DNA from 3 places in the Parageobacillus sp. KH3-4 genome. Region 2 is predicted to be linked to each of the others. Evidence: riboswitches for the same ligand, from Rfam matches in the RefSeq annotation. Region 2 holds a riboswitch; each other region holds the start of a gene.
What was found. A riboswitch is a leader RNA that binds a small molecule or an ion and turns the genes downstream of it on or off. The one in region 2 is predicted to bind cobalamin.

Region 1 (10,895 bases), 760 kb from region 2:
CGGTTCGTCCAGCAACAAAAGCCGGGGCTGCTGCGCAAGCGCCCTTGCTAAATAAACGCGCTGACGTTCTCCCCCGCTCAAACGGTCAATTCCTTCTTCTGCCTTTTCCGTTAGCCCCACTTCTTCGATTGCCGTTTTCACCGCTTGTTCATCTTCTGCCGTCCATGTTGGAAATAGGCCGCTTTGATGAGCGTATCGTCCAAGTTCCACCGTTTCTTTGACCGTATATCCGAACGCCGCATCCATTGTTTGCGGAAGCACTGCGGCAAAGCGCGCCCATTCTTTTTGCGAAAAAGAGCGAAGCGGCCGACCGTTCACCGCAATACTGCCGCTTTGTAACGGCAGCTCTTTGCTTAATAGCTTCAATAACGTCGTTTTCCCGCTTCCGTTCGGCCCTAAAACCCCAAATATTTCACCTTTCGCTACGGTAAACGTCACATTATGAAGAACCCGTTTGCGATGATAGCGGTAAGACACGTTGTTCACTTCAAGCACATTCATCACGTCTTTCTTCTCATTCTTCGAAAAAATAGCAATGCAAATAAAGGAGCGCCAATCAATGACGTAATCACGCCGATTGGCAGTTCTCTCGGCGAAATAATCGTGCGTGCCAACAAATCAGTAAGAACGAGAAACGCGCCGCCGTACAATAAGGAAAGCGGCAAAAGGAGACGATGGTTCGGGCCGCAGACAAGGCGAACCATGTGGGGAACGACCAATCCGACAAAACCGATCGTCCCAGAAACCGACACCGCCGCGCCGGTTAGCAGCGAAGCGCCGGTTAAAACCATCACTTTTCGCTTCGCCACATCGACCCCGATGTGCATAGCGGCCGACTCTCCAAAAGCGAAGGCGTTCAGTTCGCGCGCATTGAAAAGCAGCAACATTACCCCGACGAGAAAAAACGGAAGCATCATCATCGTATACTTCCAGCCGCGCATCGCCACGCTTCCCATCAGCCATGCAATAATTTGCCGCAATTCCTCCCCGGTCAGCGCGATCATTAAGGAAATAAGCGCGCTGAAAAACGCCCCAAACATAATGCCAACTAAAATGATCGTTTCTACGGACATTTTTCGTTCCACCGCCCGCGCAAACAAAAGAACAAGCACGAGCGTCGCAAGGCCAAAGACAATGCTGACAACGGGAAGCGTAAATGTGCCAAACAGCGGCAATTGAATGTTGAAAAAAATGACAAAAACCGCGCCGACAGAAGCGCCTGACGACACGCCGAGCGTATACGGGTCGGCAAGCGCGTTTTTTAATAATCCTTGAAACGCCGCTCCCGCGACGGCGAGCGAAGCGCCTACGAAAAACGCCAAAACCACGCGGGGAAGGCGGATCGCCATCACGATTTGCACAAAATCCCTAGGAACATCGTCCGGCAATGTTAATCCAAACCATTGTGATAAAAAGATCTTCATAATAGCAGAAAAGGGAATCGATAGAGAACCTATCGATATCCCTAGCAAGAGCGAAATGATAACGATCGTTATTGCTACTGCATACATCCATATATTACTGGAAAATATCTGGGTAAATTGCTTTTGCAAGTTCCTCTACTCCTTCGATCAAGCGTGGGCCCGGACGGCTTACTAAATCTGTATTTACATCATACACCCGTTTGTTTTTCACCGCCGGGACATCTTTCCAAGCAGGACGGTTCAATACTTGCTTCGCTCCGCCGTATGTGGTAATGATGACATCCGGCTTGTACGCGACCGCCTTTTCTTCTGTGACCATCGGCCACCCTTCTAAATTACCGGCAACGTTTTTCGCAGAAATCGCTTGAAGCATCTCATCCATAAATGTCCCTTTTCCGGCGGTATAAATTTGTGGCGGCGGCGATACTTCCACCCATACTTTGGCTTGATCTTCCTCTTTTATTTGTTTTGCTTTTTCCTTTATCCCTTCTAATTTTGTTTTCATATTTTTCACGATTTCCTGCGCTTTATCGGCAGTTCCAGTCGCTTTGCCAATCAGCTCGATGGAATCATATACGTCCGCAAATGATTTCGCATCGTTGACAACTAATACAGTAATGCCTGCATCTTTCAATTGCTGAAGCCCGTCTTTTGAATTATGCGCGCCTGACGCATGAGCAAGCACTAAATCTGGCTTCAGCGAAATGATTTTTTCCACATTAAACTCCATTCCGCCGATTTTTTCTTTCTTTTTCACATCTTCCGGATAGTTGTCAAAATCGCTGACGCCAACGATTTTATCGCCTAATCCTAACGCATAGGCGATTTCCGTGTTGCTTGGGATTAAAGAAACGATTTTTCGCGGTTCCGACTTAATCGTCACTTCTTCCCCTGATCCATCTTTCACCGTTACCGGAAACGCTGCTTGCTCCGCTTTCGGCTCCTCTTTTTTGGCAGGCTCTTTGCTTGCGTTTTCCCCGCTGCATCCGAATAAGAGGCCGAATGCCAGCGCAAATACAAATAGCAGCACATACCGTTTCCATTTTTTCATCTTTTGTTCCCCCTTCTTTATTTATATAAAATAAAAAAACCCATTCCTACCGCGGAATGAGCGAGAAACGGCAATAAATGTGCACACGAAAGCAGCCACCGTTGCCGTTTCCTCATCTCACCCCCCGAAGATTAGGAAACAGTAAGCGAACAAGGCAGGTCTACTGACTCATGCTTCATCCTACTCTGAGCCTTCCCATACGGCAAACGGCGCTTGCCATTCCACCGTACAGTGGTCATCTCATTTCGTCCGCATTTACAGTTGCGGGGACAGTTCTGGACTTTCACCAGATTCCCTATTAAGCCATGAAGAGCGAACCGCTCTATTTGGCACCTTGCCGCTGCTGTATAAAATTGTCGAGCAGTTGACAGTTATAATGTTAATGGAAGAAAAAAGGTTTTGCAATAAAAAAATAAGACGTCGCTTGCAAACAGGCAAAAAAGCCGCCTTATGCAAGGCGGCGATAAGCTTAATTGTCAATGTAGCGCTCCAACACAAAGCCGAAGTCTTTCACCGTATATTTTGTTTTCGCATCGACGGGCCATTGAAACGCGAGTTCATTTACCGCTTTGAAATCCGCCAAAACATGATTTGTCCCGCTTTTCATGCGCCCAAATACGTTAGCGGTCAACATCAAGCTTTTCTGCGCATATTCCAGCTTCGTTTCCGGTTTCATGGCAAAGCTCGGCAATTTTCAATAAAAATCTTTTAGTTTTTCTAAACGTTTTTTATGAACGTCAATCGAATAAGCGTGTGCGCGGATTTTAAATTTAGTTTCGACATCCAAATTAACCGTGCTTGCTGTCTCAAGCGATGCCTCGGAAATCGGGCGCTTATAATAATCGTTGCAGCGCAATACGCGCTTTTTTCTTGCTGTGCTCGTGCCATCCAAATGAATCATCGCTTTATTGGCAAAACAATACTCATCCGACTTCGGCTTAATCAAGAAATAAGCCTTTTCCCCTTTCTTCATGCATCACGCAATCATCGGCAGCGACTTTATCGTAGTTTTCCGGCTTAATGACCGGCCGATGTCGCTTAACCCGCGCACATCGGCAGCGATTTTTCCAAACATCGCGCAGCTTCTTTCATTTTTCATGATTATTCTGTTCTTGCAAAAAACAACCATCGCAAATAATGGTTCCTTCATGCTTGAGGAAAGCAGTAATTTCTACCATTCCTCTGTACGACGGGTATCTCATGCGCACATAGATAGGCTCATTTTTTTCAATCGGCTTCCCACAAACGGAACAAGTTGGAGATAAGGAAGATAAGGAAAACATGTGATGGTCTCCTTTCATTTTTCCTTTCTGTTAAATATGCGCAACAAAAAGGCGGCAAGTTTCCACTTGAAATAAAAATGCCGTTCATTTTATCGCAACGGCGACCTCGCCATGCGAATATATGTATGGCGCTTGCCGCGGATGGTGATGGAATATGTCATAATGTTTTCTGGAACAGCGATGCCGTGGTAGCCAGCGTCACCGATATGGTACAGGTCAGCGCCGGCCATTTTGCTTGCGAGCGCGATTTGCCGGATTGTATCCTCGTCAGCCCCTTCCTGGCTCGTGCCGATCGTAAGCATCGCCAATGCCCCATGTTCATGGGCAATCCGAACAAGTTGTTCTGTTCTTTCTAATGTCGCTCCCGGCACAGTTCCCGGCGCCGGCATAAGAATGATGTCAGCTCCGGCACGAACAAAACGCGCAACCACTTCTTCAGATACAATACTAGCTCCCGTTTCGTTGGCGACACCTGCTGCGTGCATCTTTCCCGCGATAATAAGGCCTTCTTCCCCAAAAACGGCACGGGCTGTTTCAATCGCGCGGATAATTTCATCATTTGTTACACCTGTTTTCGGATTTCCGGTTAGGCAGATAAAATCAAAACCTAGACGTTTTGCTTCTAGCAATGATTCTTCTGTTGCCATTCTTCCTTTTGGAAGAGAAGCAAGATTCTCTAGCTGCTTCGCATTCAGGTCAACCGGCTCCAAATTGACACCGACTGGCCGCCCCGTTAACTGCTTCAGACGTGCCACCATTTGATCCGGCTCCTTTGTATCCAATCCGTTTACCATCGGCTGGAACACATCAAACATGTTCAATAAAATTAAATCCGCGCCAAACGCCGCGGCCAATTCCGCATTCGTCACCTCCGGATAAAGCGGGGCAACAGAACCGATCACTTCCGCGACAATGGTTCTTCCTTCTGCTGCCTGCATCGATTGCTTCAGCTCTTTTCCGTCCATACGGCGAAAATCCGAGGCGCTACAGTCTAGCAACCGCTTCATTGCATGTTCCTCCTTGATTTACAATGATATTTCTATTGAAATAGGCATTCCAGCTCTCACCTTTCGCTGAAAAGAGCTGGAACGCTTTTCTTTTGGTTATAGCTTTTTCAGTTCACTGGCGACAAACTCGACATCGGTGCCGACAATGACTTGCACATCTGTTTGATTGAGGCGGATAACGCCTTTGGCACCTAACCGTTTCAGTTCCTCCTCATTGACTTTCGACATATCTTTCACTTTTAAGCGCAGGCGTGTAACGCAATTGTCAATTTGCGTAAGATTTTCTTTTCCGCCTAATGCTTCCATATATTTTACAGCAAGACTTTCATATTTGGCGCCCGCCTTGGCTGCATCGCTGCTGGCAAATTCGCCTTCTGCCTCATCTTCTTCTCGTCCCGGCGTTTTCAAATCTAGCTTTGTAATAAGGAAATAGAATACAACGAAATAGACCACCGCATAAATGATTCCTTGAACAATTAACAAATAAGGTCTTTGTGCAATTCCATAGTTTAAGAAGAAGTCAATCGCACCGGCTGAGAAAGTAAAACCGTGATGAACGCCAAGCATTGTCGCAATTGCCAGCGAAAGACCGGTTAACACGGCATGAACGACATAAAGCAGAGGTGACAAAAACATAAATAAAAACTCAATCGGCTCCGTAATTCCCGTTAAAAACGATGTGAACGCGACTCCAAGAAGAGCGCCGGATACCGCTTTGCGCCGCTCTTTTTTCGCTGCGGCAATCATGGCAATTGCTGCAGCTGGAAGACCGAACATCATAATTGGGAAAAATCCCGCCATAAAAATGCCGGCATCTGGATCCCCCGCGAAGAACCGCCATAAATCTCCAGTTTTTCCGTTATACTCGCCAAACACAAACCAGACAAAATTGTTCAATACATGATGCAATCCAATCGGAATAAGCAATCGGTTTAACAATCCAAAAATGCCAGTTCCGATCGCACCAGCGCCGACAATCCATTTGCCGATTGCGTTAATTCCATCTTGAATCGGCGGCCATATATATCCAAAAACTAATGCTAATACAAGCATCACAAAAGAAGTGACAATCGGAACAAATCGCTTCCCTCCGAAAAATCCAAGCCAATCCGGTAATTTTATATTATGGTAGCGGTTATACAGCAGTCCGGCAATCACACCAGAAATGATTCCGCCTAGTACGGACATATTAATATCTTTGTCAATGGCAGTGGCTCCTTTTGTTAATACAAAGTAGCCAATCGCCCCAGCTAATGCCGCAGCGCCATTTCCATCTTTTGCGAACCCAACCGCAACCCCGATCGCAAAAATAAGCGCTAAATTGGAAAAAATGGCATCACCTGTCGCTGCGATAAATGGAATATCCAATAAATCCGGCTGGCCTAAGCGAAGCAACAACCCTGCCGCTGGCAAAACAGCAATTGGAAGCATTAACGCTTTTCCAAGCCGCTGTAAAAATCCTAACATAAGAAAACTCCCCCTCTTCATTATTTCGCGCGTTCCATCTCAATCGTAAATTTGTAGCGGTCGCCACGGTAAACCGATTTGACGACTTCTAACGGCCGGCCGTCGTCCAAATAGCTTCTGCGCTGCAAGAGCAATACAGGAGCTCCTTCTTTTACCTGCAGCAGCTCCGCCTCCATTTTGCGGGCAACAGAGGCCTCTAACACCTGCACGGCGGAATGAATGGATAAACCGACATTTTTTTCAATAAACTCATAAACGGAACCGCTTACAATTTCACGCGTTAAATTAGGAATAATCGAGCATGGAATATAAGACGTTTCTAGCGCCATCGGCAACCCGTTAGCAAGACGAACGCGGCGAATTTCGTAAAGATCCGCACCTTCGCGCACGTCCAACAGCTGAGCTAATGCCACGCTGGCGGGAACAATGTTGAAATCGAGCACCTCCGCCCCAGGTTCCATGCCGCGCGCGCGCATATCTTCTGAAAAACTTGTCAGTCCTTTTAGCGGCTGTTCGATTTTTGTCGCGGCAACAAATGTCCCTTTGCCGCGTTTTCTTACTAAATATCCATCGTTTACTAGATTATTGATCGCTTGCCGGACCGTCATTCGGCTGATATCATACGTCTCTGCCAGTTCCCGCTCGGACGGAATCATTTCTCCCGGCTTGAGCTGCCTTTTTTCAATCATTTCTTTAATCTCTTGCTCTAATTGATAATAGATAGGAAGCGGTGAATGTTTGTTAATCATTTTCCATACACCTTTCGTTTTTCATCTGGCACAAGCGATAATGCCTCTTGGTCGGCAATCACCGTGACGTTTGGATGGGTATGAAGCACTGATGCCGGCATATCTGTAGTCACGGTTCCCTCGAACAATTTTGCCATCACTGCCGCTTTCGCTGTTCCCGACGCTAATAGCAATATATGACGGCTTTTCATGATCGTTGCGATTCCCATGGTAATCGCTTGGCGCGGCACATCCTCTAAAGATGGGAAAAAGCGGGCATTCGCTTGCCGCGTCGACGGAGCTAACTCAACGACGTGCGTCGGAATTGAAAACGGCGTCCCTGGCTCGTTAAAGCCAATATGCCCGTTTCTTCCAATACCTAAAATTTGCAAATCAATTCCTCCTAAACTCTCAATAAGCTGTTCATAGCGCTGGCATTCCGCTTCCACATCATCGCTCGCCCCGTTTGGAATGTATGTTTGCGAAAGCGGGATATCGATATGGAAAAATAAATGTTGATTCATATAGTAGCGATAGCTGTTCGGATGGTCGGACGACAAGCCAATATATTCATCCAAATTGACCGTGTGAACGTTGCGATACGATGTTCCGTTTTGCCGATGATCTTCGACTAATTGCTTATATACGCCTAGCATGGTTGATCCTGTGGCAAGACCAAGAACAGAATCAGGTTTTTCCTTTACCTGGGAAATAATGATGTGAGCCGCTTTTTGACTCATCTCTTCGTAGTTTGCTGCTTCGATTAATTTCATCGTCGTCCGTCCCCCTTTTTTATTTTGCATAGGCAAGTTTGCCGCGGCATATTGTCATCACAACATGATGCTGCTCGTCCAACACGACAAGATCGGCATCTTTGCCGGCGCGGATGCTTCCTTTTCTATCTAAAACGCCTAATTGCTTTGCCGGATTCCAGCTGGCCATGCGTATCACGTCTTCCAGAGCACAGCCGGTAAAAGACATGGCATTTTTCACCGCGTCGCCTAATTTTAAGATGCTTCCGGCTAACGTGCCGTCCCGCAATGTCGCTTTTTCTCCTTGAACAATGACTTCTTGGCCGCCAAGTTCATATCTACCGGCGCCGAGACATTTCGCGCGCATCGCGTCCGTAATTAATATGAGGCCCTCACAGCCTTTCATTTTATATGCAAAGCGAACCATTTCCGGCGCAACATGAATTCCATCGACAATTAGTTCACATACAACTTCATCATGCATGAGAACCGCTCCGGCAACTCCCGGCTCGCGATGATGGACGCCGCGCATGCCGTTAAACAGGTGGGTCGCATGCTTTACCCCTGCGTCAATCGCTGTTTTTACTTGTTCGTAGACCGCATCGGAATGGCCGATGGAAGCGATCACTCCAGCTTTTTTTAAGTATGCCGTGAGCGCTAATCCATTATTTTCTTCCGGCGCCAGCGTGACAAGGCGAATATATCCGTTCGCGATGTTCTGCCACTTTTGAAACAACTCGATATTCGGCTCGATAATATTGTTTGGATGCTGCGCCCCCGCTCGTTTTGGGGAAATAAACGGCCCTTCCAAATGGATGCCAAGCACCTCGGCTTCCCCAGGAAGATTGCTGCAACGTATATATTGCGCAACATTTTCGAGAGCGCGTTCAATACGATCAATAGGTGCGGTCATCGTCGTCGCTAAAAAACTTGTTGTGCCTTCCTTTGGCAGCGCTTCTGCCATCGTGCGCAACGCTTCGTTTGTTGCATCCATCACATCCGCCCCTGCTGCGCCATGAATATGGACATCAATAAATCCCGGTATTACCGTGAAACTTGGGTTAAGCTCCACCACCTCCGCTTCGATGGAAGCCGGGCATGATGACATTGGCCCTACTTCGCTCACTTTATCCCCTTCTGTCAGCACATATCCTTGTTCGATTTTCCCTGTTTCCGCATAAATCGTAGTGTTTTTCAACAGCCATCGTTTCAATATATTACACCCTCTTTCTATATATTATATTAACATCCTATCATCTAGTTGTCTAGACCACTAGATATTTTTTCACCAAGCAAAGAGAGCCGTTTTTTGGCTCAGCTTTTTGTTATGTTCTTTTCCTTCCTGAATATTTCCGCTTAGCCAAATTGGCAGCTTTTCCCCTTTGTTCTGCCATCATTGCAACCGCCTGTGCGAAAATGGCATGCAATATGGTCGCTCCAATAATGACCGACGTTGGCGCAAACGGCACGCAAACGTTCGGATACATCAATGGGGCATCGCCTTTCACCGTATTGGTTATAATAACAAGGTCCATACTTCCGATATTGGAAATCGCAAATATACAACATGCGCTCCAAACATGCCGCCGTTCTTTCTTTTCATTGCGCGTTTAAAAAACAAGCCCCCCGCTGTTCAGGCAAGGGGCATTTTACATTTTTTGCGGGCCGTTTGGCAAATAAAACGTAAATGTCGTTCCTTCATGAAGCTTGCTATGAACGAAAATCGTCCCTTTATGCGCCTCGACGATATTTTTCGCAATCGCAAGGCCTAATCCCGTTCCTGAACGGCCGCGCGTGCGCGCCTTATCCGCTTTGTAGAAGCGCTCAAACACAAACGGCAAATCTTCTTCAGAAATGCCGGATCCGGAATCTTGCACATGGATCGTAACACCGTCTCCGCTTCGTTCGGCAATAATCTTGACGGTTCCGTTTTGATCCGTATGACGAATCGCATTATCAATCAAATTCGTCAATACTTGTTCAATGCGGTCCGGGTCAATCGTAATTTGGATGTCCTCATTTTTAAACTCCGCCGACAAATCAATTTGTTTTTCTTTTGCTAGCCCTTGGAATTTGCGAATAATCCGTCCGATATATGGGGCGAGCTGGACGGTTTCGTAATTTAACGTAATGTGTCCTGCTTCCATGCGCGCCAAATCTAATAAGTCGTTGACAAGGCGGCCCATGCGCAGCGATTCGTCATAAATGACTTTCGCCATCTCTTTCTTTTCTTCATCTGTTGCGGCAATATCATCAATAATCGCTTCGCTGTACCCTTGAAGCATCGCAATCGGCGTGCGCAGTTCATGAGAAACGTTGGCGATAAAATCTTTGCGGAGTTTATCCAAGCGGCGCTCCTCCGTCATATCGCGCAGCACCGCCACCGCTCCGCGTACGTTCGTTTTGCCATAAAGCGGCGTCATTAAAATCACCCATGTCCGCCCTTGCAGGGACAATTCGATCGATTGCTCCTTTTCCTCACGGACAACGCGAATAAATAACTCTTTTGCCTGCGGAGGTAGCGGCGCGATTGTTTCCGCATCGTTTCCTTGTTCAAAATACCATGCTTGCAAAAACCGCTCTGCAGGCGGGTTCGTAATTAATATCTCACCGTCGCGATTAAAGGTGATGACGCCATCGGCCATGCTGCTTAAAATGCTTGCCAGCTGCTCTTTTTCCTGGTTCAGCGCATTAATGTTAAATTGCAGCCGTCTGCCCATCTGGTTGAACGCCATCGCCAATTCACCGATTTCATCATGCGTTAAAATCGGCACTTTGGTGTCAAATTTGCCGCGCGCCACTTCAAAGGCCGCTTGCCGCATTTTTCGCAAAGGCGCGGTAATACGGGTCGATAAGAAAAAGGCGAAAAACGTTGTCAACACGATGGCGATAAACGCGGCAAGAAAAATCAATTTTTTCGTTTGCCTTGTCGTATCTTCAATGGCCCGCAACGATTGGTAAATAAATACTCCGCCCTGTTTTCCATTCGCCGTTTCCAGCGGCACGCCGACAATAATCACATCACTATATTGTTTGCCGATTTGCACGTTTGGCAAATACGCTTTCTTTTTTACGCTTTTTCCTTCCGTGAACACTTTTCGCAAATCTTTATCCTGTTCAATCAGTGATAGCGGCAAATCGCGTAGTTCATCGTTTGTCGGCGAATACCAGTAATGCGAGGAA
Region 2 (10,895 bases):
GTGTCGCTCGCCGCCTACCAATAATTCACTTTCATAAATCCAGCGTTCATAAAGGCGCGGGAGGCTCGCTTTCCCATCGGCGCCAATGCCAATTAGTTTAATCGCCTGCATCGTTTCGCACCGCCTTTCCTAATAATTGGCCGTCCATCGTGTACAGCGATGTTTCGACTGTAATGCCGCCGCCGACTTCCCGTAATGCCGACAAACAACAATGATCGCATAGTATTTCAAAAAAATGTCTATTTTCTGCTTTCAACATCATCTCGCCAACTTGCGACGCCGTATTGGCTTCGCGAACAGCGGCAACGAGTTCCGGCGAAGCACCTGCTCGCTCGGCAATCGCCGCTAAAAATGAGAAATCGACAGGCGCTCCTTTCGAATGGACCATCATGACGCCTTGCGCCACTTTCGAAAACTTCCCCATCATCCCAACCATCGAAACGGTTTTGATTCCTAATCTTTTGCACTGTTTCAGCGTAAAGCCGACAAAATCGCCCATTTCAATAAACGCTTCCTCAGGAAGATGAGGATATTGTCGCATCGCAAATTTTTCGCTTCGTCCCCCTGTCGTGATCACGACATGGTCGCATCCGTTTGCTTTCGCCACTTGGATCGCCTGAACGATGCTCGCCCGGTACGCGGACGTCGAAAAAGGAACGACAATGCCGCGCGTCCCTAAAATCGAAATGCCGCCGATAATGCCGAGGCGCGCGTTTAGCGTTTTTTTGGCGATTTCTTCCCCGCCAGGAACGGAAATAATGACGTTTACTCCCCGGGAAACGCTGTATTGTTCCAGCACTTCGCGCGCTGCCTCGCAAATCATTTTCCGCGGGACAGGATTGATTGCGGCTTCGCCTACCGGGACCGGCAAACCCGGTTTCGTGACGCGCCCTACCCCTTTTCCGCCATCTAAATGAATGCCGGGCTGCTCCGCCCATGACACAGTCGATACAATCGCGGCTCCGTGCGTCGCGTCAGGGTCATCCCCCCCGTCTTTGATCACCGTTGCCGCTGCCGACGCCCCGCCAATCTCGCACGATTCAATCGCAAACGTCGCCCAGCGTCCAACCGGCAAATAAATCGTTGCCTCCGTTTGCCGGATGCCGGTAATCAGTGCCGTTAATGCCGCTTTCGTCGCCGCTGTGGCGCACGCCCCCGTCGTATATCCTTCTCGCAGCGTTTTTTTCGCTTCCATTTTGTTTAACCTCGCTCTGCCAACAGTGACAGCGCGTTTAGCGCCGCCACGGTAACGGTGCTTCCTCCTTTCCGCCCAATATTCGTAATAAATGGAATATCTAATTTCGCCAATTCCGCTTTCGCTTCCGCCGCCGACACAAACCCGACCGGCAGGCCGATCACTAATCCCGGATGCGCTTCTCCTTCTTTAATTAAACGAATTAATTCCAGCAATGCCGTTGGCGCGTTTCCGATCGCAAAAATCCCGCCTTCCGCCTCCTTCGCCGCTTTTCGCATCGCGACGATCGCTCTTGTCGTATTGAGCCGCTTCGCCTCGGCAATGACATCTTCATCGGAAATATATACCTTCACGGTTCCGCCAAATTTTTCAATGCGCGTTTTGTTCACCCCGACTTGGACCATTTGCACATCGGCGACAACCGTCTTGCCGCTGCGTATGGCTTTTATTCCTGCGCGAACGGCCTCAGGATGAAATAATAAGCTTTTTCCAAGCTCAAAATCGGCAGAAGCATGAATGACGCGCTGTACAATCGGATATTGTTCTTCCGTAAAATGGTGTTCCCCGATTTCTTCATCAATGATTTGAAAGCTTCTTTTTTCAATTTGCTGCGGTTGTACTGTAACCGGACGAAATTCCGTGCGGAAATCCATTGTCAAAACCCCTTTCTTTTTTAAGACTGTATCGTTTGCCGCAGCGCCGCTATGACGTCGGAAAATTGTGAAAACACTGTGCCATATTCCATCGATGGGCGGCGGATGACAATCGTCTCAATCCCCAGCTCTTGTGCGGCGGCGATTTTTTCGTCGACAAATCCAACTTTTCCGCTTTCTTTCGTAATGAGCAACGTAACGCCAAAATGACGGAAAAGCGCCATATCCAGTTCTTTTGAGAACGGGCCTTGCATCGCAACGATATTTTCTTGCGGAAACTTTAGTTGTTCGCATTTCTCCATATTGTCTTTGCGCGGGAGCATGCGCGCAATCACGCGCGTATTTGGAAGGCCAAGCAGCTTGGCGGCAAAAATGTGCAGCGTTTTGCTTCCTGTCGTCAGCATAATCACCCCGCGCTTTTGCGCCGCCAATTCGGCCGCCTCTTCATAGCTGTCAACAAAGGTGACAAGCCGGCTGCTTAACTCGGCTGCTTGGCGTTCATAGCGGATGTACGGAACGCCGGTTGCCGCTGCCGCCTGCATCGCATTTTTCGACGCTTCTTCGGCAAACGGATGGCTTGCATCCACCACCGCTTTCGCTTTCTTCGCGCGGATCAACGCTGCCAATTGATCCGCCGGCAGCCTTCCAAGATGCACCGCTAATCCGGAAGCGCGCAGCTGGTCCGCCGCATGTTCTGTAACGACAGTCGCCAACACATTATATCCCGCCTGTTGGATGCAAAGCGCCAGCTCTCGGGCATCGCTCGTTCCCGCTAATACGATAACCATGCATGTTCCTCCTTAATGATGGTGATGGTGGTGATGCCCTGTTGCGTGAAGCCGGTATTGGCACATATCGCAGTTCATCACAATCGTTTTGCCAAGCGCTTCTTCTAATCTGTCAAGCACAATCGTTTTTAATTTCGGATGAAATCCAAAGTAGCCGGCTAGGGCAAAATCAACTTTGGGATACTGAAAACGAAATTGTTTTACTTTTTCTTCAAGACGCTTGATAAGCACCCCGGTAAACAAGAAGTACGGCAAAACTACCACTTTTCGCGCCCCTAGCTTGACGCAACGCTCCACAGCATCATCTAACGATGGCGTTGTTACCCCCATAAACGCCGGTTCGACGAGGAAATAGTTCGTTTGTTCCCAAAATAAGCGGGAAATTTTATATAAATCGCTGTTCGCATCAGGATCGCTCCCCCCGCGCCCAAGCAGCACCACCGCTGTTTCCGGAGCAGGGTTTTCAATATTTTCACCGATTTCTAGCAATCTCGTTTTCAAGATCGCAAATGTTTGCTCGTGAATGCCAATCGGCCGGCCATAGATGAACGCCACATGCGGATAATGCTTCTTCGCTTCATCGATCTCCGCCGGAATATGCAGCTTCGAATGGCCTGCCGCCAACAAAATCATTGGCATCACGACAATTTCACGAGCCCCGGCGGCGACGCAACGATCGATCCCTTCGCGAATCGTCGGCAGTCCAAATTCTAAAAAACTTGTTTCGACATGTATGGATACTTTAATGCTCTGCTTTAATTGTTCGACAAACTGCCGGACTTGATCGTTTCCTTCCGGGTCGCGGCTGCCGTGCCCGACAAATAATACGGCTTTCATTGATTCTCTCCCCCTATTCACCGCAGACAGGCACTTCGATTTTTGCCGCCTGCTTCTCTTCTTGATACGCAAATCCGCCGACTTGCTTCACTCTCTGGAAAAACTTATGAAACCGTTCGTTTGGATAGGCGTTTTCCTTATATTCTTGAATAATGCGGGTGACAACAGATACAATCTCGCTAGGAGGAATTCCTTCAGCGACAAGTTGTCCAGGCTGCGCGTTTCTTCCGACTGTTTTTCCTCCTAAAAATAAGTCAAATGCCCCTTTCCGATAGACGATGCCGATATCTTCCCGCACCGCTCCGTAACACGCCATGCCGCAGCCATTTACACCGATCTTCAATTCTTTCGGAAGCGCCATTCCGCCAAGCTGATCGTATAACTCTTCCGCGTATGGAATCGCGTCTTTTTTCTCGCCGTCGCAAAAATCGCACGCCTTCACCATCAGCACATCACCGATCGGGGCAACAGTCAGTCCCGCTTCTTTCAGTTTCGAAACGATACAGTCTGGATCAGAAGTAGGCACCTCTAGCTTCAAATAATGATCCGGCGTATACATCATCGTTCCGCCTTCGCCGACGATTTCAGCAAGCAGCATCATCTGCTTTGCCGTAAAGTTTTTATTCGCTACCCCCGGGCTAACCGCGATTTCGAAAATCGCAGGGGCAAACACCGCGGCGTCGCGCTGGCGGATCGCCAGTTTTTGCAACGCGTCTTCCGCGATTTCTCTTGCCGAGGACGGTTTCGTTTGATCAAGCGCCCACGGTTCCGCTTCTTTGCGGAGCCGTTCGTGCGGTTTCAACGGCTGTTCGGCGGCGCTCAGCGTATATTTCCGCTGGTAGCCGCGCGGCGTAATCATCAGCCCGTCGTATACAAACGTCGAAGAATTGCCGATAATGACAGTCGTTAACATTCCGACATCGTAATCGAGCATATGCGCTAAATCTGTCAATACGATATGCTGCCGCGCGCGATAAGCGCTTTTCACTAATCCAACTGGAGTGCTTGGCGAGCGATAGCGCAAAAGAATCCGCTGCGCTTCGACAATTTGCCGCGTGCGCCGTCCGCTTTTCGGATTATATAGAGCGATGACAAAATCGGCAGCGGCTGCCGCTTCGATGCGTTTCTCAATCAGCGCCCACGGCGTTAAGTGATCGCTTAAGCTAATCGTGCACGCGTCGTGCATAACCGGCGCACCTAACAGCGCGGCGCATGAATGAATGGCGGAAATGCCTGGAATGACTTCCACTTCGATATCGCTCTCTCGCGTCCACCCTTTTTCGATGAGCACCTCATACACAAGCCCTGCCATTCCATACACGCCCGCGTCCCCGCTGGAAATGACGGCGACCGCTTTTCCGCGTTCCGCCCATTTCACCGCCTCTTGGGCGCGGCTGACTTCTTCCGTCATTCCCGTACTAATCACTTGTTTATCGCCGATTATATCCGCGACGAGGTCAATGTACGTCTTATAACCGATAACGATGTCGCTTTCTTCAATTGCTTCCCGCGCCCGCTTTGTCATATGTTCTTCGCTGCCTGGCCCAAATCCAACGATCAGCAATTTCCCTTTCATCGTTTCACCTCAATTTCCATCTTTCTTGTTCATGTTAACTGGGCATATTTGCCTAAAAAACTGGAACTCTATATCACTGTCTCACTAATACGGAGCTTGGGCGTTCATCCATTGTTTCATTTCTTCCACATTCCGCGGGATGCGTGTCTCGTGTGGAAACAACGTTTTCCATACAGAAGCAAGCAGCGGAACACCAAGATGCCATTTTTGCAATTGATGCTGCTTTGCAAATACCTCTTGCGGTGCTCCTTGCATGACAATTTGTCCGTCATGCATGACAAACACGATATCCGCCCACTCTAAAACAAAATCAAAATCATGAGTCGCAATCAAAACCGTCGTGCCGTTTTGATGAATATCGTTGATCTTCTCGACAAACCTCTCGATTTGCAGTCGGTCTAAATATGCCGTCGGCTCATCGAGCACTAATAATTTCGGGTTCGTCACCATGACGGCGGCAAGCGTCAGCCATTTTTTTTGACCGAGACTTAAATGATGAACAGGCTTGTCCAACCATGAACGCAATCCAAACTCGTCCAGCGCTTTTTCCATGAGCTCGTCCATCTCGCTTTTTTTCATTCCTAAATGGCACAGGCCAAACGCCAGTTCATCACGCACCAGCGGCGCCACAAGCTGGTGTTCTGGATTTTGAAAAACGATGCCGACTTCCCGCCGCCATTTTTGCAATGTTGGACGTCGGTAATCCATCTTCTCGCCATTCCAATAGATATCGCCGGAATCGGGGCGCAACAGCCCGTTCGCATGTAAAAATAACGTGGTCTTGCCGCATCCATTATGACCGATAAGCGCACATTTTTTTCCATTGGGGACACAAAGGCTTAACCCCTTCAATACACACGGCCCGTTTGGATACGTATAATATACTTCGTCCATTTTCAGCATCGTCTGCTGCCCTCCTATCATCCCAGCCATAGAAGCAAACTTATGCCGATGGCTGCTTCCCACAGATAACGTTTGTTTTTTTCATTGTATGTTTCCACATGAACATAGACCATTTCATCGGAAACTCCGCGGGCCCATAAAGCAAGGCGCAGCGCTTCATAGGAATGCCATATTTTTTGAAAAAGCTGGAACACCAACATCCCGCCATGCCGCCAATGGTTTCCTCCGTTTCTTGCTTTCATTGCTACATATAGCTCTTCTGCTGCTTTCTCGAAAACAAATACAAACCGATACGTAAAAAATAACAACTCAATGATGACGGATGGTACTTTCATTCGCTTGAGCACATACAGCATCTCTGGAAACGGGGTAGTCACTAGCAGGAAAAATAAACAAGACCATGCCGCAACCGAACGAGAGAGCAAAGACATCGCGGCAAAAATTTGCGAACGATCAATAGAAACATGAAAAGAACTGTCAATGGAAACAAGCAAAGCTGGAAAACTCACCATCAGAAACAATGCCACAACTCCGAGTGTTTTGGCGTACACTTTCCACGAAACACGTGCATACCCGATAATCCATGCGGCAAGCCAAATCGTTATCATTACTTGCATTTTCCAACTACCTATCATGGCCATCATTAATAATATGAGCGCAAATATCACTTTTTGTTCAGGACGTATTGTCCGCAGGCGGTTATTGTAAGCAATTGTGTCAAACTGTCGGATCATTTTGATTCCTCTCTTCGGTTCTCCCGACCTTTATAGACGCCGATAATGTAGCCAATAATTCCGGCCCCGACCGCCGCCTGCACAGAAAACAGCAACGTTTCCACCTCTCCGCCCGGCGGCTCAAATATGGTTTCCATCCAAGGTTGATAATGAGGAGCGATCACCTGAATCGTTTTTTCCGCCTGGTCATCCGTGCCGCCAAAATCAGAGTGATGAATGAACAATAACGGTGCCACTACTAATAAAACAGCAAAAACAAGGAGAAAAAGACTTCGCTTCATAATTTACACTCCCCTCTCTAATTGAGTCAGTTCCCGGCTGCTGTAAGTCGATAAGAAATTCCAAACGACAACCGTAAGCAGCCCTTCTGTAATCGCCAGTGGTATTTGCGTGACAGCAAAAATGCCGGCAAATTTGACAAACGAAGCGAAAATCCCGCCTGTCGCATCTGGAAACGCCAACGCTAATTGCAATGAGGTGACAACATATGTGGCTAAATCAGAAAAAAATGCAGCGAAAAATATCGTCCAACGCCGCGATATATTCCACTTTTTCCCGAAACGATAAATGCCGTACGCCACAAGCGGGCCGGCGACTGCCATGGACATGGCATTCGCACCTAATGTCGTCAATCCGCCATGTGCCAGCAGTAATGCTTGAAACAGCAATACGATGCTCCCCATCACTACCATCGTCCATGGACCAAACAGCACCGCACCGAGCCCTACCCCCGTTGGATGTGAGCTGCTTCCAGTAACGGATGGAATTTTTAAAGCAGACAGCACAAACGTAAATGCCCCGGACAGCGCAATGAGCAGCTTTAGTTCCGGATGCTCACGCGTAATCCGGATGAGTGAACGCATACCGATGATCAAAAATGGCAAAAACGCGAGCCACCAAAAAATCACCCATCTAACAGGCAAAAATCCTTCCATAATATGCATCGCAAATGCCGATGAACTTTCAGAAAAAGTAAAATAGACAACTAAACCGCAAAGGAAAAGGGCGTATTTCCATTTTTTCATGCTTCCGTTCCTCCCGCTGTTCTGCATCATTTCGAGATTCCTAGAGGGGACGTTGATTGTTTTGGCATCATGAATCCCTTCATCTTTTCATAACGGTACGTTATCGTTTCTTCCAGCCATTCCCCGTCCCGTAAATGCCTTCGCACAAGCTCCCTTGCTTTTTTCGGCGTCATCCCGTTGTACCATACGCCTTCAGGGTAAACGATGACGACGCATGCATCCTGGCAGCGGCCATTGCAGCGCGTCCGCGTCGTATGTACGCTGTCGTTTAACTCCAGCCTCGCAATTTCTTCACGGATGGCAAGTGTTACTTCCTCTCCCCCTTTACGCATGCAGCTGCCTCCGTTGCAAATCAGCACATGATGTTTCGTTCCGGTTAAGTTCCATGTTGTCATGTTCAATCTCTCCTTTTTTGCAAAATAAAAAGCACCTCTATACGCAGAGGTGCAGAAAAATGCATACAAATATAGCCAAAAAAGTATGCCATTCTCCCGCACGTCTACCTATAATCCCGTAGGTATCCGTCCGAACAAATAAGGCAGGTCTCCTGACTTAGGATCATCGCTTTGCTGCGCCTTCCCGAAGTTTCCTTCAGTGACATCATGCAACAAAGCTCCCCATCACAGTGGCGGGTACCGTGACGGATTTTCACCGTACTTCCCTTTTAAGCCTGTTCTCTAATGAGAAAGGCACCTTATTTGCTTGGCATAGATATTGATTTCTCATGGAACATTTCTGTTACTCATGGTAGTACAAATTTTTAAACGCCGTCAATCACTTTTTTCAATAAGTCCGTTTTTGCCAACACAATCCCGTCGCGATCCGCATATACATAGGCGCCCGGCTCCCAAAGAACACCGCCAAATTCAAGCGCAACGTCCCGTTTTCCTTTTCCTTCTTTTTTGCTTTTTATCGGGCACGTGCCGATCGCCATCACCCCGATCGGCATATTGGCGATCTCTGCAGAATCACGAATACAGCCATGGATAATTACGCCCGCAAGTCCGCGATCGCAGGCGATTTGCGCCAAACGATCTCCAAGCAGTGCGCAATTTCGCGAACCTTTCCCGTCAACGACCAATACAGTGCCGGCCGGAACGGTTTCTAACGCCTCGCGCACAAGCACATTATCTTCCAATACGTCGACCGTCGCGATCGGTCCGGAAAATTCTGCTTTTCCGCCATATGATTGCATCGGCAGCCGGCAAACTTGAAGCTCGCTAAAAAATTTATCGCATAAATCAGCTGTTTTCACCATCATTCCCTCCCCACTATCGTCTTTATTTGACATATTTGACGAAACTCCTTCTTTTTCCACAAAAAAACAGACAAGCGATTGCTTGCCTGCATTCCAGCTGGGCTAGCTGGATTCGAACCAGCGCATCACGGAGTCAAAGTCCGTTGCCTTACCGCTTGGCTATAGCCCAACGAAATAACTTCATGAAACTTCTTCCTTAATTGACTGATTGACGAGTCAGCATGGGAAAATTTTAAAATGATCTGCATTTAGATAAAGTCAGCGCAAAATTCCGCTTATCATCCGGTGAACTTAAATCAACGGACAACAAAATGGTTTTTCCTGTATTTCATCCGCTTATAGTATTTCCTCTGTCAATTCACTCTATACCACTATTGTTAAAAAATATTTCAAAATACTATTAGTTTTCATTTATAGAAAATGTTATTTAGCAAATACTATTTTTTAAAAATATACTAAACATTCTTTATGCATAAATGACAAAACTTTAAATATTCATTTATTTAATCTTTACCTTCACTTCCTACAATGAAAGCGAAAAAATCGTCGCAGGGAGAGTGAAGAAAAAATGAAAAAATCAACGATCATTGGTTGGCCGCTTTCCATACTATTCAGTTTTCTCGCATCATACTCCTTCAACGCCGCGGCTGCCGATAAATTGGGCATGCAACCGTTCACGCCGCCCCCAATTGCAGACGACATCGCTGTTATCGCCCATCGCGGCGCGTCTGGATATGCACCAGAACATACGTTATCGGCATACAAAAAAGCAATTCAAATGAAAGCGGACTATGTGGAATTAGATTTGCATATGACGAAAGATGGAGAATTAGTCGCCATTCATGACGCGACGCTAGCGAGAACAACAAACGCAGAAGAAGCATACCCCGATCGCGCCCCTTGGCGGATAAAAGACTTCACGCTTTCAGAAATTAAACAGCTGGATGCCGGTTCTTGGTTTAACGACGCTTATCCGGAATACGCGAAGAAGCAATATGCCAAAGAAAAAATTCCTACTCTGCAAGAAGTGATTGATTTTATGAAACAAAAAGACGCGAAAGCCGCTCTATACATTGAAACGAAAGCTCCAAATGTCTACTCCGGCATGGAAGAAAAAATGGTGGATATTTTAAAAAAGAACGGATATTTGCAGGAAGGAAAAGTCATTTTCCAATCGTTCAGCGAAGCGAGTTTGCGAAAATTGCAGAACATCGTTCCTAAAGGCATTCCGCTTATTCAACTGTATAGTCCCGCCATGATCCAAGGACGAAACCTCGATGACGTGCTCGATCGAACCGCCGAATACGCTGAAGGAGTTGCACCAGATCAATCGCTCGTTACTCCGGAATTTGTGCAAAAAGCGCATGAACTCCATCTCATTGTTCATCCGTATACGATAAACACGAAAAAAGAAATGCACAAACAATTATCATTAGGCGTGGACGGAATGTTTACAAACTATCCTGATCGGCTAGCAAGCTTGCACAAAAAATAGCTTCGCCATTTTACCATTCATGCACCCCAAAGCACGCTCGTCGGCAAACAGCAACTTACCAAAAAACATTCGGTGCGAACAGAAACAACTTTCCCATCATTTTTGTCCTCATAATATAATGGATTGATTCTCAACATTATAAACATAATCGAATAATTTTTGGCTCTATTCATAAAATTCTTATTGTCATTTTCTAGTTTTATCGATATAATGGGGAAAAGCACGAAAGGAGCAACGAACTTGCTGCAAATCGTCCAATACAAAAACGGCCCGTTTACGCTTTCCACCGATCCAGCTCTTGTGCAAGTCGACCGCGTCTGCGAATTTCTCGCCCGCTCTTATTGGGCGAATACGAGAGACAGGGCAACGATCATAAAATCTTTGGAACATTCCTTATGCTTTTCATTGTTTCACGGACAGACGCAAATCGG
Region 3 (10,895 bases), 1.1 Mb from region 2:
AGCTTTTATTTTTTATCGGTAGCGACAAAAATGTTGCCAATCGGAACTGCCTATGCGGTATGGACGGGAATCGGAGCGATGGGAGCGGTCATCATCGGCATGCTCTTTTTAGACGAGCCAGTCAATGCGCCGAGAATGCTCTTTTTATTATTTATTCTTGTTGGGATCATCGGGTTGAAGTTCACTTCGGGGCAGTAAAAAAGCAGGGAAGCACCCTGCTTTTTATTATTCATTTCTAACAGGAAGTGAAACATGCCAATTCTCGCTTGGATCAAATACGATTACCGATTTTAAAGTAATTGTCAGCTGTTTCGGGATTTTGTCCATTCCTTCTATTTCAGCATCGCTTTTTATTTTATACATCATTTTCTTTTCGTCGTAGCTGATGATCGCTGTCCGCCGAAAATCTTCCGTGTTGATCGCGTAAACGTGCTGTGTCTCATCGCTTAGTTGGAAATCCATGGCTAAATAAGCGTTTGTTTCTACCTCTAATATCCCAACTGGTTCGTTCTCTTTATTTGCTCCTAATCGTAACTGATGAATCGTAAGCGTATTTCCTTTATAACGGAGAAAAACAGGCTGTTTTTTCAATTCGTCCACAGAAAACGTCAGCGATTGATTTGGAAATTCCGTTCTTTCGACCCCGCGAAATACAAATGTATATGTTCCGTTTGGTGAAAATGGGAGGAACGAATAGCGCCAGCGGATGATATCGGAACGCTGGGAAGAAGGGGCTTTTTCCTCCACAAATACTGGCCGTTTTGATTTTTTAATATCGCCTCTTGGAAGAGATGTCGCGATGATATTTCCGTTGCCATCTACAATATCGAATAGCGGCTGATAAAACATTTGGCTACCAAGCCAGTATTCTGGGTGGCTTTTTAGCCGTTCTTTTCCTTCCTCCGTCCATGACGTTTCTATATCAATGCTTGTTAATGTAGGTGAATGGACGAGATTTTTTACGGTGACTTGCAATCCGTCTTTTGTTACATACGTTTTGTCGACCGGGATGGTTTTTGTAGCCGCCATGCTTTTATTCATATTAACTGGAATTTTAAGTTTCCATTGTCCTTCGACTGCACCGATCTGATGGATATCGATATAAATGAAAAGCCGTTTTGCCTCGCGGGCTTTATCTTTTAATGCGAACATAAGATCAGCGTAATGGCCGTGTGGGAATACTTGATCAATAGATTGCGAAACCATTCTTCCCGTTTTTGTTTGATATGTTGTATATGTGGATACGATTTCCCCTTTCTCATTTGTAATGTAAAATGCGTCTAGGCCCTTCACGAAATACATTGTTCGTTCCGGTCCCCATTGATTTTTTTCAAAAAGAATCGTTGGGTCGATCGATTTCCCGTTTTTGTCTTCAAGGCTATACGTAAAAATAAGGCGATTCGTATCCGCCATGACTTCTTTGATTCTAAACGTAATACCGTGATCAGTGACAGCGGCTTCCGTTTTTTGCGAGAATCCTTCTTTTGCGGCGGTTTGTAAGCCTTCGTCAAGTTCAGGACGGATGAAAAAGGATTTAATATAGGCGGCGAATGTCGGAGAAATATAAGCCCCCGTTGAAATTCCAATGAAGATGGAAGCGGCAGCAGCCGCCAGCCATTTTCGCCATTTCGGTTTACGTATGAGTTTCGGATTTTGTTGCTTTTCCATTTGGAAAGGAAGTTCTTTGGCAAAAGCAAAAATACTTTCCGGAACGGGAATATGATTGATCGAGCTTTCTATCTTTTGTTTTACTAAATCATCGTGGGAATTCATCGAAGTTCCTCCTTCCGTTCTTTTTGAAAATATTGGTAAAGGAAGTTCCGCGCTTGAAACAGCCGCGATTTCACCGTGCCTTCTTTGATTTGGAGAAGTTCAGCAATCTCGCTAATTTTCATGTTTTGATAGTAATAAAGCACAAGAATAACGCGGTACTTGATGTCGAGCTTAAGAATATGCGCCAAAAGTTCCTGCTCCTCTTCTTTATTGATCACTTCGTCAATGGGCAAGTGGTGAGAATTCGATAAAAACGGAAGCACATCGCTGATTTCGGCGTATTGCCTTTCTTTTCCGATTTTGCGTGCCAAATCAATGGCGCGATGCGTGACAAGGCGATAAAACCATGACGCGAAATGGCGGATTTCTTTATTTGCGTTGATGGCACGATACACTTCGAGTAAACTATTTTGCACCACGTCTTCGGCATCATAGTGCGAGCGCAGAATCGTAAAAGCGAGCCGGTATGCTTTCGCTAAATGCGGGGAAACAAGCAGGTAAAAAGCGTCTTTGTTTCCTTGCTTGCATTGAAGCAAAAGATGTTGTTCATCATGCATACGATCATCCTTTCTTTTGAGTTTATCTGTATATAAGGCGAAAGCCGAGGAAAAAAGGTTCAATTTTTGGTTGCACATTTAAAAAAAGACTGCTGACGAAGTGCAGCAGTCTGGGTTATTTTTCAAAATCATATTCTCGTTCTACTTTGCACACCCGGACTGAATAGCGCTGATACCATTGCTGTTTTCCTTTTTCTTGCGCGATTTGATGTGCCGCGTGCGCCTTCCATTGTTGAATCGCTTCAAGAGAGTCCCAGTATGAAACGGTGATACCAATGCCGTTTTTGTCGCGAACGCTTTCGGCGCCAAGAAAACCGGGCTGTTGGGAGGCCAATTCAACCATTTGTTTCGCCATCGCTTCATATCCGTGGTCCCCATCGGTTCGCTGCGAGGTAAAAATCACCGCATAATATGGCTTTTCCATCGTGCCTCCTCCTTATCCTTTCATATATTCTTGTCTCTTTATGGTAATTTTAGCGTCTGACAAGAGGAAAATACTTATTAAAATAATCGCTAAGCCGCCGATCATCCCAGTCGAGATTTTTTCATGTAGGAAAATCATTCCCCAGATGACGCCGAAAACAGGTACAAGAAAGGTAACGCTTAATGTTTTGGTTGGTCCAACGTTTGCTAGCAAATAAAAATAAAACAAGTAAGCAATCGCCGTGCAAAAAACAGCGAGTCCCAATATCGAATACATGACGAGCAGCGATACTTGTTTCTTTGGAATATCGAAGGCTACCCATGGAATGAGCACGGCAGCGGCGCCTAATTGCTGCCCAATCGACAATGATAAGGAAGAAACCCCCGCAAATGCTTTTTTGGCATACACACCGCCGCATCCGTATGAGAACGCGGCCAAAATGGACAGCAACGCGGAAAAAACGGTTTGTATCGACAGCGGAACAGGGCTCCAGCCGACTAGCGCAAACACGCCGACAATGCCGAGGCCGATGCCGATCCATTTTTTTGCATAAAGCGGTTCATGAAGAAGCCATCGCGAAGCTAACGCGGTAAACAACGGGGTGGTTGAGTTTAAAATGGCCGCTACAGAAGCAGGCAAATGCAACGTAGCAGCGGCGATGAGCGTAAACGGGATCGCCGCATTCAGCGCCCCGACGATGAGATATTGCTTCCAGTAAGCTTTCAGCTCTACGCTTTTTTTGAACATCCATACATACAATAACAGCACGATGCCAGCGATAAGCACACGCAGCTCGATCGTAAGCACAGGACCGATGGCAGGGGAGGCGATGCGCATAAATAAAAAAGAGGCTCCCCATAAAGCCGCGAGCAGAAAAAGAGCAGCAATTTCTTTTTTGTTCATATTCGTCTCTCCCAAGTGAATTTTTTCTGCATTATATCATATTTTTTCTATATGATTGGCGATGGACGAGCATTGCCAAGTGGTTATTTTATAAAAAAGCAATTTTTTGTTGACAACGTATATAAAAGTTAAATATCATAAAAGTGTAAAAGTAAATATGTGGTTTCTGTGTTAAAGGGGAGTAGCTTTAACAACAAAGTCGTCAGTTCAGGGTCACCCCCTCGGCTTTGTTGGCAACGGAAACGTTGTTAGCGAGACCTTTACCAATATTGGTAAAGGTCTGTTGTTATTGAAAGACCTTTACCAAATCGGTAAAGGTCTTTTTATTTTCGCAAAGAAAGGGAGGGATTGGAGAAAATAAAAAGGAGATTCGAAAATTAGGATTAGGGGAGATAATAATGAGGAAAGTATGGAAACGACTTCGTTTCATCGTTAAAATTCGCCGATTTATCCCATTTTTAATAGAATTTTTTCGTTCTCAAGAAGTGTCTATGTTGAAAAAAACGTCTGCTATTTTACTTTTATCGATTTATACCGTATTTCCATTTGACATCATTCCCGATTGGCTTGGATTGTTTGGCGTCATTGATGATGTGGCCGTGCTATTGTTTATTCTTCAACAAATAGTAAAAATGGCTCCTTCCCATTTAAAAAATAAATACGGCATTTAAAAGGAGGAATAGTAAATGGAGTTTTTGTCTGCACTTTTATCGATTGTCATTATCGATCTTGTATTAGCTGGCGATAATGCCATCGTCATTGGTTTGGCGGCGCGAAATTTGCCAAAGAACCAGCAAAAAAAGGCGGTTATTTGGGGGACAGTAGGTGCGGTGGTGATCCGCGCGCTTGCGACATTGTTTGTCGTATGGCTATTAAAAGTACCAGGGCTGCTGCTCGTTGGGGGTATATTGCTTGTTTGGATCGCCTATAAGCTTCTTGTTGAGGAAAAAGGTCACGATGTCGAAGCGGGAGGAAGCTTATGGGAAGCAATTCGCACCATTATTATCGCCGACGCGCTCATGGGGTTAGATAACGTGCTGGCGGTGGCAGGAGCCGCGCATGGCAGTTTCTTGCTAGTTATATTAGGATTGTTAATTTCCGTACCTATTATGGTATGGGGAAGTACGTTAATTTTGAAGTGGATCGAGCGTTTTCCAATTATTATTACAATCGGAGCGGGAGTGCTTGCATGGACGGCTTCGAAAATGATTGTCGATGAGCCATTTTTAGATCAATATTTCGCCAATCCATTTGTAAAATACGGATTTGAAATTCTTGTCATTGTTGGGGTGATTGCCGCTGGCACATTGAAAAAAAAGAAGGGTGAAAACAAATTAGAAACAAAAGCCGCCAATGGATGATTGGCGGCTTTTGATTATAACTCATCAAATCCGTTATCGATGTTCACTTTTGTATATTGCCTTGATTTTTGTTCAAAGAAATCTGATTTGCCAAGGTCGACTTCTTCATACGCTTTAATCCAGCGCAGTGGGTTTGTCCGGTAGCCGTCAAACGGACGGTCAAAACCGAGTTGATGGGCGCGGACGTTAGCGTAAAACTTAATGTAGGCGCTCAAATCATGCATATCAATGCCATCGATATCGTTGCCAATAATGTAATTAGCCCATTCGATTTCCAGCTCCGCTGCTTTGATGAACGTTGCTCGCACAAATTCAGCAAGTTCTGGTGTATTGTATTCCGGATATTCGCTTAACACTTCTTTAAAAATTTTTGCAAATAAGTCGACATGGATATGTTCGTCCCGATTAATGTAATTGATCATCGTGCTTGTTGCGACCATTTTTTGATTGCGCGCCAAATTATAAAAGAAGGCGAAGCCTGAGTAGAAGAACAAACCTTCTAAAATAACGTCATACACAATCGATTTTAGCAAGTTTTCGACATTTGGATTTTCAGCAAATTCTTTATAGCCGTTGGTGACGAAGTCATTGCGCTTCCGCAAAATCGGTTCGTTTCGCCAAAACTCAAACACTTCGTCCTGCTTGCTTTTTGGAACGAGGCTGGAAAGAACGTAAGAATATGAATGGTTATGAATAACTTCTTGCTGCGCGAGCATAATCATAAGCGCGTTAATGCTTGAATCAGTGATATAATCGGCGACTCTGCCGGCGTAGTCCGTTTGAATGCTGTCAAGCAACGCTAAAAGTCCAATGATTTTCAAAAACGCGTCCTGTTCGCGTTCTGTTAAAAGCGGAAATTGTTTAACGTCTTGGGACATATTGATTTCAAACGGTGTCCAAAAGTTTGCCAGCATTCGTTTATATTTGGCGTACGCCCAAGGATAGGCGATATCATCCCAATTCAGGACGTTTGAGCTTTTGCCGTTGATGATTCTTGTAGAACGGTTTGGCGCTTCTGGGTCCATAATGACCCGTTTCATTAATGGATGTGCCATATTTCTTCCTCCTGTCATTAGCTTGCGCATGATTCACATTCATCGATGGTGCTGGAAGTAGAGCGGACGTAATACGTTGTTTTGAATCCTGACTTCCAGGCGGTGAGATGAAGATCCAACAGCTCTTTTGCTTTGATCGTATTCATGACATAGAAATTAAATGAAATCGCTTGGTCGATATGGCGCTGACGCACTGCGTTTTGTTTTATGCTCCAATGCTGGTCGATATGGTACGCCGATTTATAATACCACGTTGTTTCGGCGTTTAGGTCAGGCACGGTAACTGGAATTTTGTAATCTTTCTTTTCTTCTGCGTACACTTTTAAAAAGATCGGGTCGATGCTGGCAGTGCTGCCGGCGATAATTGAAGTCGAAGCATTTGGCGCAATTGCCATCACATAGCCGTTGCGCATGCCATATTTGGCAACTTGTTTTTTCAGCGTGTCCCAGTCGACGTTGTCGTTGCGGCGGTATCCGCGTTTATCAAAATAAGCGCCCGTCTGCCAGTCGGAACCCGGAAAAGCCGGATAGCTTCCTTTTTCCTTTGCGAGCTCCATGCTAGATTGGATGGCCAAGTAAGCAATTTTTTCATACAGTTTGTCCGCGTATTCAACTGCTTCATCCGATTCCCAGCGAATGCCTTTTAACGCAAGTAAATGATGCCAGCCAAACGTGCCAAGCCCTACGGCGCGGTATTTTTGATTGGTAAGCTGCGCTTGTAATACCGGGATCTTATTTAAATCAATCACGTTATCGAGCATGCGCATTTGAATCGGGATAAGCCGTTCGAGTACATCGTCGGTAACAGCGCGGGCAAGATTGATGGAAGACAAATTGCAAACGACAAAATCGCCAGGGATTTTTTCAATGATGATCTTTCCGTCTTTCGTATATTGTTTTTCAACGATGGTCGGGCTTTGGTTTTGCGCGATTTCTGTACAAAGATTGCTGCAATAAATCATGCCGAGATGGGCGTTCGGATTTTTTCGGTTCGCTTCATCGCGGTAAAACATAAATGGTGTGCCCGATTCTAATTGGCTGCGCATAATGCTTTTCATTATTTCAATCGCTGGCACTTTTTCTTTCGAAAGGCGCTCTTCTTGAACGCATTGCCAATATTTTTCGCGAAAGCTTCCTCTTCCTTTTTCCTCATCATAAAAATCTTCCAAACTAAATCCCATCACTTTGCGAACTTCATGCGGGTCAAACAAGTACCAGTCGCCTCGTTTTTCAACTTGCTCCATGAATAAATCAGGAATGCAGACGCCAGTGAATAAATCGTGCGTCCTCATCCGCTCATCGCCGTTGTTTAATTTCGCATCCAAAAAAGCAAAAATGTCTTTGTGCCAAACGTCTAAATAGACGGAAATCGCTCCTTTTCGCTGCCCTAATTGGTCAACGCTGACAGCGGTGTTATTGAGTTGCTTCATCCATGGAATAACGCCGGACGACACACCTTTAAAGCCTTTAATGTCGCTGCCGCGGCTTCTGATTTTGCCGAGATAGACGCCGATTCCGCCGCCGGATTTGGAAAGGTTGGCGATGTCGGTGTTGCTGTCGTAAATCCCTTGCAAGCTGTCATCGACAGTGTCGATAAAGCAGCTTGACAGTTGTCCATAACTTTTTCCGGCATTTGCTAATGTCGGCGTGGCGACGGTCATGTACAAGTTGCTTAGCGCCCAATACGCTTCTTGAATGAACGCAAAACGGCGATGTTTCGGCTCTTTCGCCATTAACGCCATTGCGATGATAAGGAAACGCTCCTGCGGCAGTTCGTACAAGTTGCGGTCGTAATCGCGGGCCAGGTAGCGGTCCGCGAGCGTGCGAAGGCCGATATATGTAAACAGCTTGTCTTTGTCTGGATCAATAAGTTTTCCAAGCTCGTTGATTTCTTCTTTTGAGTAATCATCAAGAAGAGAGCGATCGTACACGCCTTTAGAAACAAGCGTTGTTATTAACTCGTACAGGCTGCCGTAGCGTTGTTTTGCGTCATATCCACGTTGTTTGGCCGCTTCTTTGTATAGTTTTTGCAAATAGATGCGGGCACAGACAAACGTCCATTCTGGTTCTGCCTCACTAATATAGGAAAGACCTTCAAGTATTAAGTAATTCGTGATTTGTTCCGCAGAAAGCGTATCTTTGCTTTCGATAATGCGGATGATGCGCTCCATATAGTCGCCGGCCTGTAGATGCGGATAGTCTTTTGTTATATTGCGGATAAATGAAATAAGACGTTCGCGAGAAAACGGTTTAGTTTGCCCGTTTTCTAGCGTAATAATGGTGGTTTTTGTATTCAATGCCATTGTTTTTTCCTCCTTGTTTCCATAAAAAAATCCACTCGGACCGAGTGGATGAAACGACAGCATAAAAAGGGGAAAAGAAGCCCTTTTAAACCATCGTTTCATCTTCTCGATCCCCGGAGAACATGAAACGCAAACAAGCAAGGCAGGTCTCCTGACTCGTGTTTCATCCTACTCTGGATCCTTCCCATATGTGCGCCCGAATGAGCTTTCACATACAGTGGATGTTCCATTTCGTCCACACATACAGTTGCGGGGGCAGTTCTGGATTCTCACCAGATTCCCTATTAAGTCCGGATGGACACCATTGCTTGCGGTTTTTATACTATATTTAGTTGTGTTTTTTAGAAACAAACACAATATATAGTATTTTGTTGTTGCTGGTACAATCATATAATAAAACGTCGGTAAATTCAACTGTTTTTTATTCGGGCACAAAAAGAAATGCTTTTCGAACAAGAAATTCTCATTTGCAAGAACCGCGAAATTTTAGTAACAACAATTGAAACAACAATCCGTGCGTATCCCAGGAATGACAAAAAGCATTGGGAACTAAATAGGTCCAAAACGATTCTGAAAATTTCAATATGCGCGGAATACATAAGACTGATCGTGACGAAATAAGCGGAAAACACAAAAGGGAGAAAGGAGTAGGGGCTGTCCCACTTCTGCCTCTGTTGCTGCATTCCACATGCGTAAAAGTACAAACATAGATAGAACATTAACTGTTTGGAAATCAACGGCATCATCACTTTTTGTTGTTTCCTAAAGGGCTTAAGCGAATCGCTTCATTGAATCGCGATTGTACGTTAATGAGCAATTCCGACAAATAAGCAGGTGATTTTGAAATATTTTTTATTGAGAAGTTGGCCAATCCAGGTAATGCAATGCTCCGCAACCACTGTTCTGCTGTCTTCACGTTCCCTAACTCTTTTCTAAAATAATTTGCTTGATTGTTTCGTTGGAAAACCTACCTCCCTTAATGGTTAACTTTAGTAACATTTTTTGCGAACTGTGCGATTCTGTTTTTCATTCGGCTATCACCTATTTTATTACCGGATTACGCAGGTCGGAGTGGGGAACTTGCCTCTTTCCCTGTTTAAAAAGAACAAAAAGAAGCCAATGTACAATTCGTTTAAAGGTGGAAGATTGATAGCTAATTATCAGCCAATATTATCATATTCAGTAAAAAAATAATTCTTTAAATTTTTCAGAATAGTTAATATAATTATTAATGTAGTGAACTTGAACGAACAACAAAGGAGGAGAAGGTGTGAAAGGATTAAAATCGGTCTTGCTTTGGGGGCTTATTTCTGCACTCGGGGCAGTAGGATTTGCAGTTCTCGCATTAAGCCGTGGCGAGACGGTGAATGCGATTTGGTTAATTGTCGCTGCTGTATGTACGTATGCCGTAGCGTATCGTTTTTATAGCAAATTTATCGCTCGCAAAGTGTTTGGACTTGACGACAACCGCAAAACGCCTGCGGAAGTGTTTAATGACGGAAAAGATTATGTCCCGACAAACAAATGGGTATTATTCGGACATCATTTTGCGGCAATCGCCGGCGCCGGGCCGCTTGTCGGACCGATTTTAGCGGCGCAAATGGGATATTTGCCGGGAACGCTTTGGATTATTATCGGCGTTGTTTTAGGCGGAGCAGTCCAGGATTTTATTATTTTATTCGCATCGATGCGGCGCAACGGCAAATCGCTTGGCGAGATGGTGAAGGAAGAAATTGGCCCAGTTACAGGGTTTGTTGCATCTCTTGGCATTTTAGGAATCATGATTATTTTATTAGCTGTTTTAGCGTTGGTTGTTGTGAAAGCGCTTGTAGGAAGCCCATGGGGAATGTTTACGATTGCCGCAACGATTCCAATTGCGATTTTGATGGGAATTTACATGCGCTTTATTCGTCCCGGGCGCGTTGCGGAAGCATCTTTGATCGGGTTTGTGCTCCTGATTGTTTCTTTGGTAGCTGGCCAGCATGTCGCTGAACACCCGACGTTGGCGAAAATATTTACATTAAAAGGCGAGACAATTGCAATTTTGATGATTATTTACGGGTTTGTCGCATCGGCATTACCGGTATGGCTACTGCTCGCGCCGCGCGACTATTTGAGCACGTTTTTAAAAATCGGAACGATTGTTGGGCTAGCGCTAGGAATTTTAGTGGTTGCACCTGATTTGCAAATGCCAGCGTTGACGAAATTTGTCGATGGCACTGGCCCGGTGTTTGCCGGGGACTTATTCCCGTTTCTGTTTATTACGATTGCCTGCGGTGCGGTGTCTGGATTCCATGCGCTCGTTTCATCTGGCACAACTCCGAAAATGATTGAAACAGAAAGCCACGCTCGTCCAATCGGGTATGGGGCAATGCTGATGGAATCGTTCGTAGCGATTATGGCGCTTGTCGCTGCGTGTGTGTTAACTCCTGGAGCCTATTTTGCGATTAACAGCCCGGCTGCGGTGATTGGGCAAGATGTGGTGCAAGCGGCAAAAGTCGTGTCTTCGTGGGGATTCA

Region 1: it holds a riboswitch for cobalamin, as region 2 does, so the genes downstream of both, MWM02_RS06465 (ABC transporter substrate-binding protein) here and MWM02_RS10335 ((2Fe-2S) ferredoxin domain-containing protein) in region 2, are expected to answer to the same signal.
Region 3: it holds a riboswitch for cobalamin, as region 2 does, so the genes downstream of both, MWM02_RS15775 (ribonucleoside-diphosphate reductase subunit alpha) here and MWM02_RS10335 ((2Fe-2S) ferredoxin domain-containing protein) in region 2, are expected to answer to the same signal.

The regions. Positions count from the first base shown of each region.
Region 1 is NZ_AP025627.1:1,235,578-1,246,472, reverse strand. Features, by position in the region: gene MWM02_RS06475 (adenosylcobinamide amidohydrolase) at 1-501, opposite strand, end outside; gene MWM02_RS06470 (FecCD family ABC transporter permease) at 501-1,553, opposite strand; gene MWM02_RS06465 (ABC transporter substrate-binding protein) at 1,519-2,475, opposite strand; cobalamin riboswitch at 2,612-2,827, opposite strand; partial or broken gene MWM02_RS06460 (PH domain-containing protein) at 2,945-3,550, opposite strand; gene MWM02_RS06450 (DUF7916 family protein) at 3,848-4,765, opposite strand; gene nagE (N-acetylglucosamine-specific PTS transporter subunit IIBC) at 4,862-6,232, opposite strand; gene MWM02_RS06440 (GntR family transcriptional regulator) at 6,253-6,981, opposite strand; gene nagB (glucosamine-6-phosphate deaminase) at 6,978-7,733, opposite strand; gene nagA (N-acetylglucosamine-6-phosphate deacetylase) at 7,753-8,925, opposite strand; gene MWM02_RS06425 (phosphoheptose isomerase family protein) at 9,038-9,247, opposite strand; gene MWM02_RS06420 (ATP-binding protein) at 9,362-10,895, opposite strand, start outside.
Region 2 is NZ_AP025627.1:1,993,717-2,004,611, forward strand. Features, by position in the region: gene cbiE (precorrin-6y C5,15-methyltransferase (decarboxylating) subunit CbiE) at 1-111, opposite strand, end outside; gene MWM02_RS10290 (cobalt-precorrin-5B (C(1))-methyltransferase) at 98-1,195, opposite strand; gene MWM02_RS10295 (precorrin-8X methylmutase) at 1,201-1,848, opposite strand; gene cobK (precorrin-6A reductase) at 1,869-2,636, opposite strand; gene MWM02_RS10305 (sirohydrochlorin chelatase) at 2,649-3,473, opposite strand; gene cobJ (precorrin-3B C(17)-methyltransferase) at 3,487-5,049, opposite strand; gene MWM02_RS10315 (energy-coupling factor ABC transporter ATP-binding protein) at 5,134-5,952, opposite strand; gene cbiQ (cobalt ECF transporter T component CbiQ) at 5,970-6,686, opposite strand; gene MWM02_RS10325 (energy-coupling factor ABC transporter substrate-binding protein) at 6,683-6,967, opposite strand; gene MWM02_RS10330 (energy-coupling factor ABC transporter permease) at 6,971-7,711, opposite strand; gene MWM02_RS10335 ((2Fe-2S) ferredoxin domain-containing protein) at 7,738-8,106, opposite strand; cobalamin riboswitch at 8,232-8,423, opposite strand; gene rraA (ribonuclease E activity regulator RraA) at 8,472-8,966, opposite strand; tRNA gene MWM02_RS10345 (tRNA-Gln) at 9,067-9,138, opposite strand; gene MWM02_RS10350 (glycerophosphodiester phosphodiesterase) at 9,538-10,464, shown strand; gene MWM02_RS10355 (GNAT family N-acetyltransferase) at 10,705-10,895, shown strand, end outside.
Region 3 is NZ_AP025627.1:3,133,714-3,144,608, reverse strand. Features, by position in the region: gene MWM02_RS15815 (DMT family transporter) at 1-198, shown strand, start outside; gene MWM02_RS15810 (DUF4179 domain-containing protein) at 226-1,773, opposite strand; gene MWM02_RS15805 (RNA polymerase sigma factor) at 1,770-2,330, opposite strand; gene MWM02_RS15800 (antibiotic biosynthesis monooxygenase family protein) at 2,446-2,754, opposite strand; gene MWM02_RS15795 (DMT family transporter) at 2,767-3,657, opposite strand; gene MWM02_RS15790 (YkvA family protein) at 4,056-4,328, shown strand; gene MWM02_RS15785 (TerC family protein) at 4,344-5,018, shown strand; gene MWM02_RS15780 (ribonucleotide-diphosphate reductase subunit beta) at 5,033-6,073, opposite strand; gene MWM02_RS15775 (ribonucleoside-diphosphate reductase subunit alpha) at 6,091-8,376, opposite strand; cobalamin riboswitch at 8,501-8,698, opposite strand; gene MWM02_RS15770 (hypothetical protein) at 9,122-9,292, opposite strand; gene MWM02_RS15765 (carbon starvation CstA family protein) at 9,647-10,895, shown strand, end outside.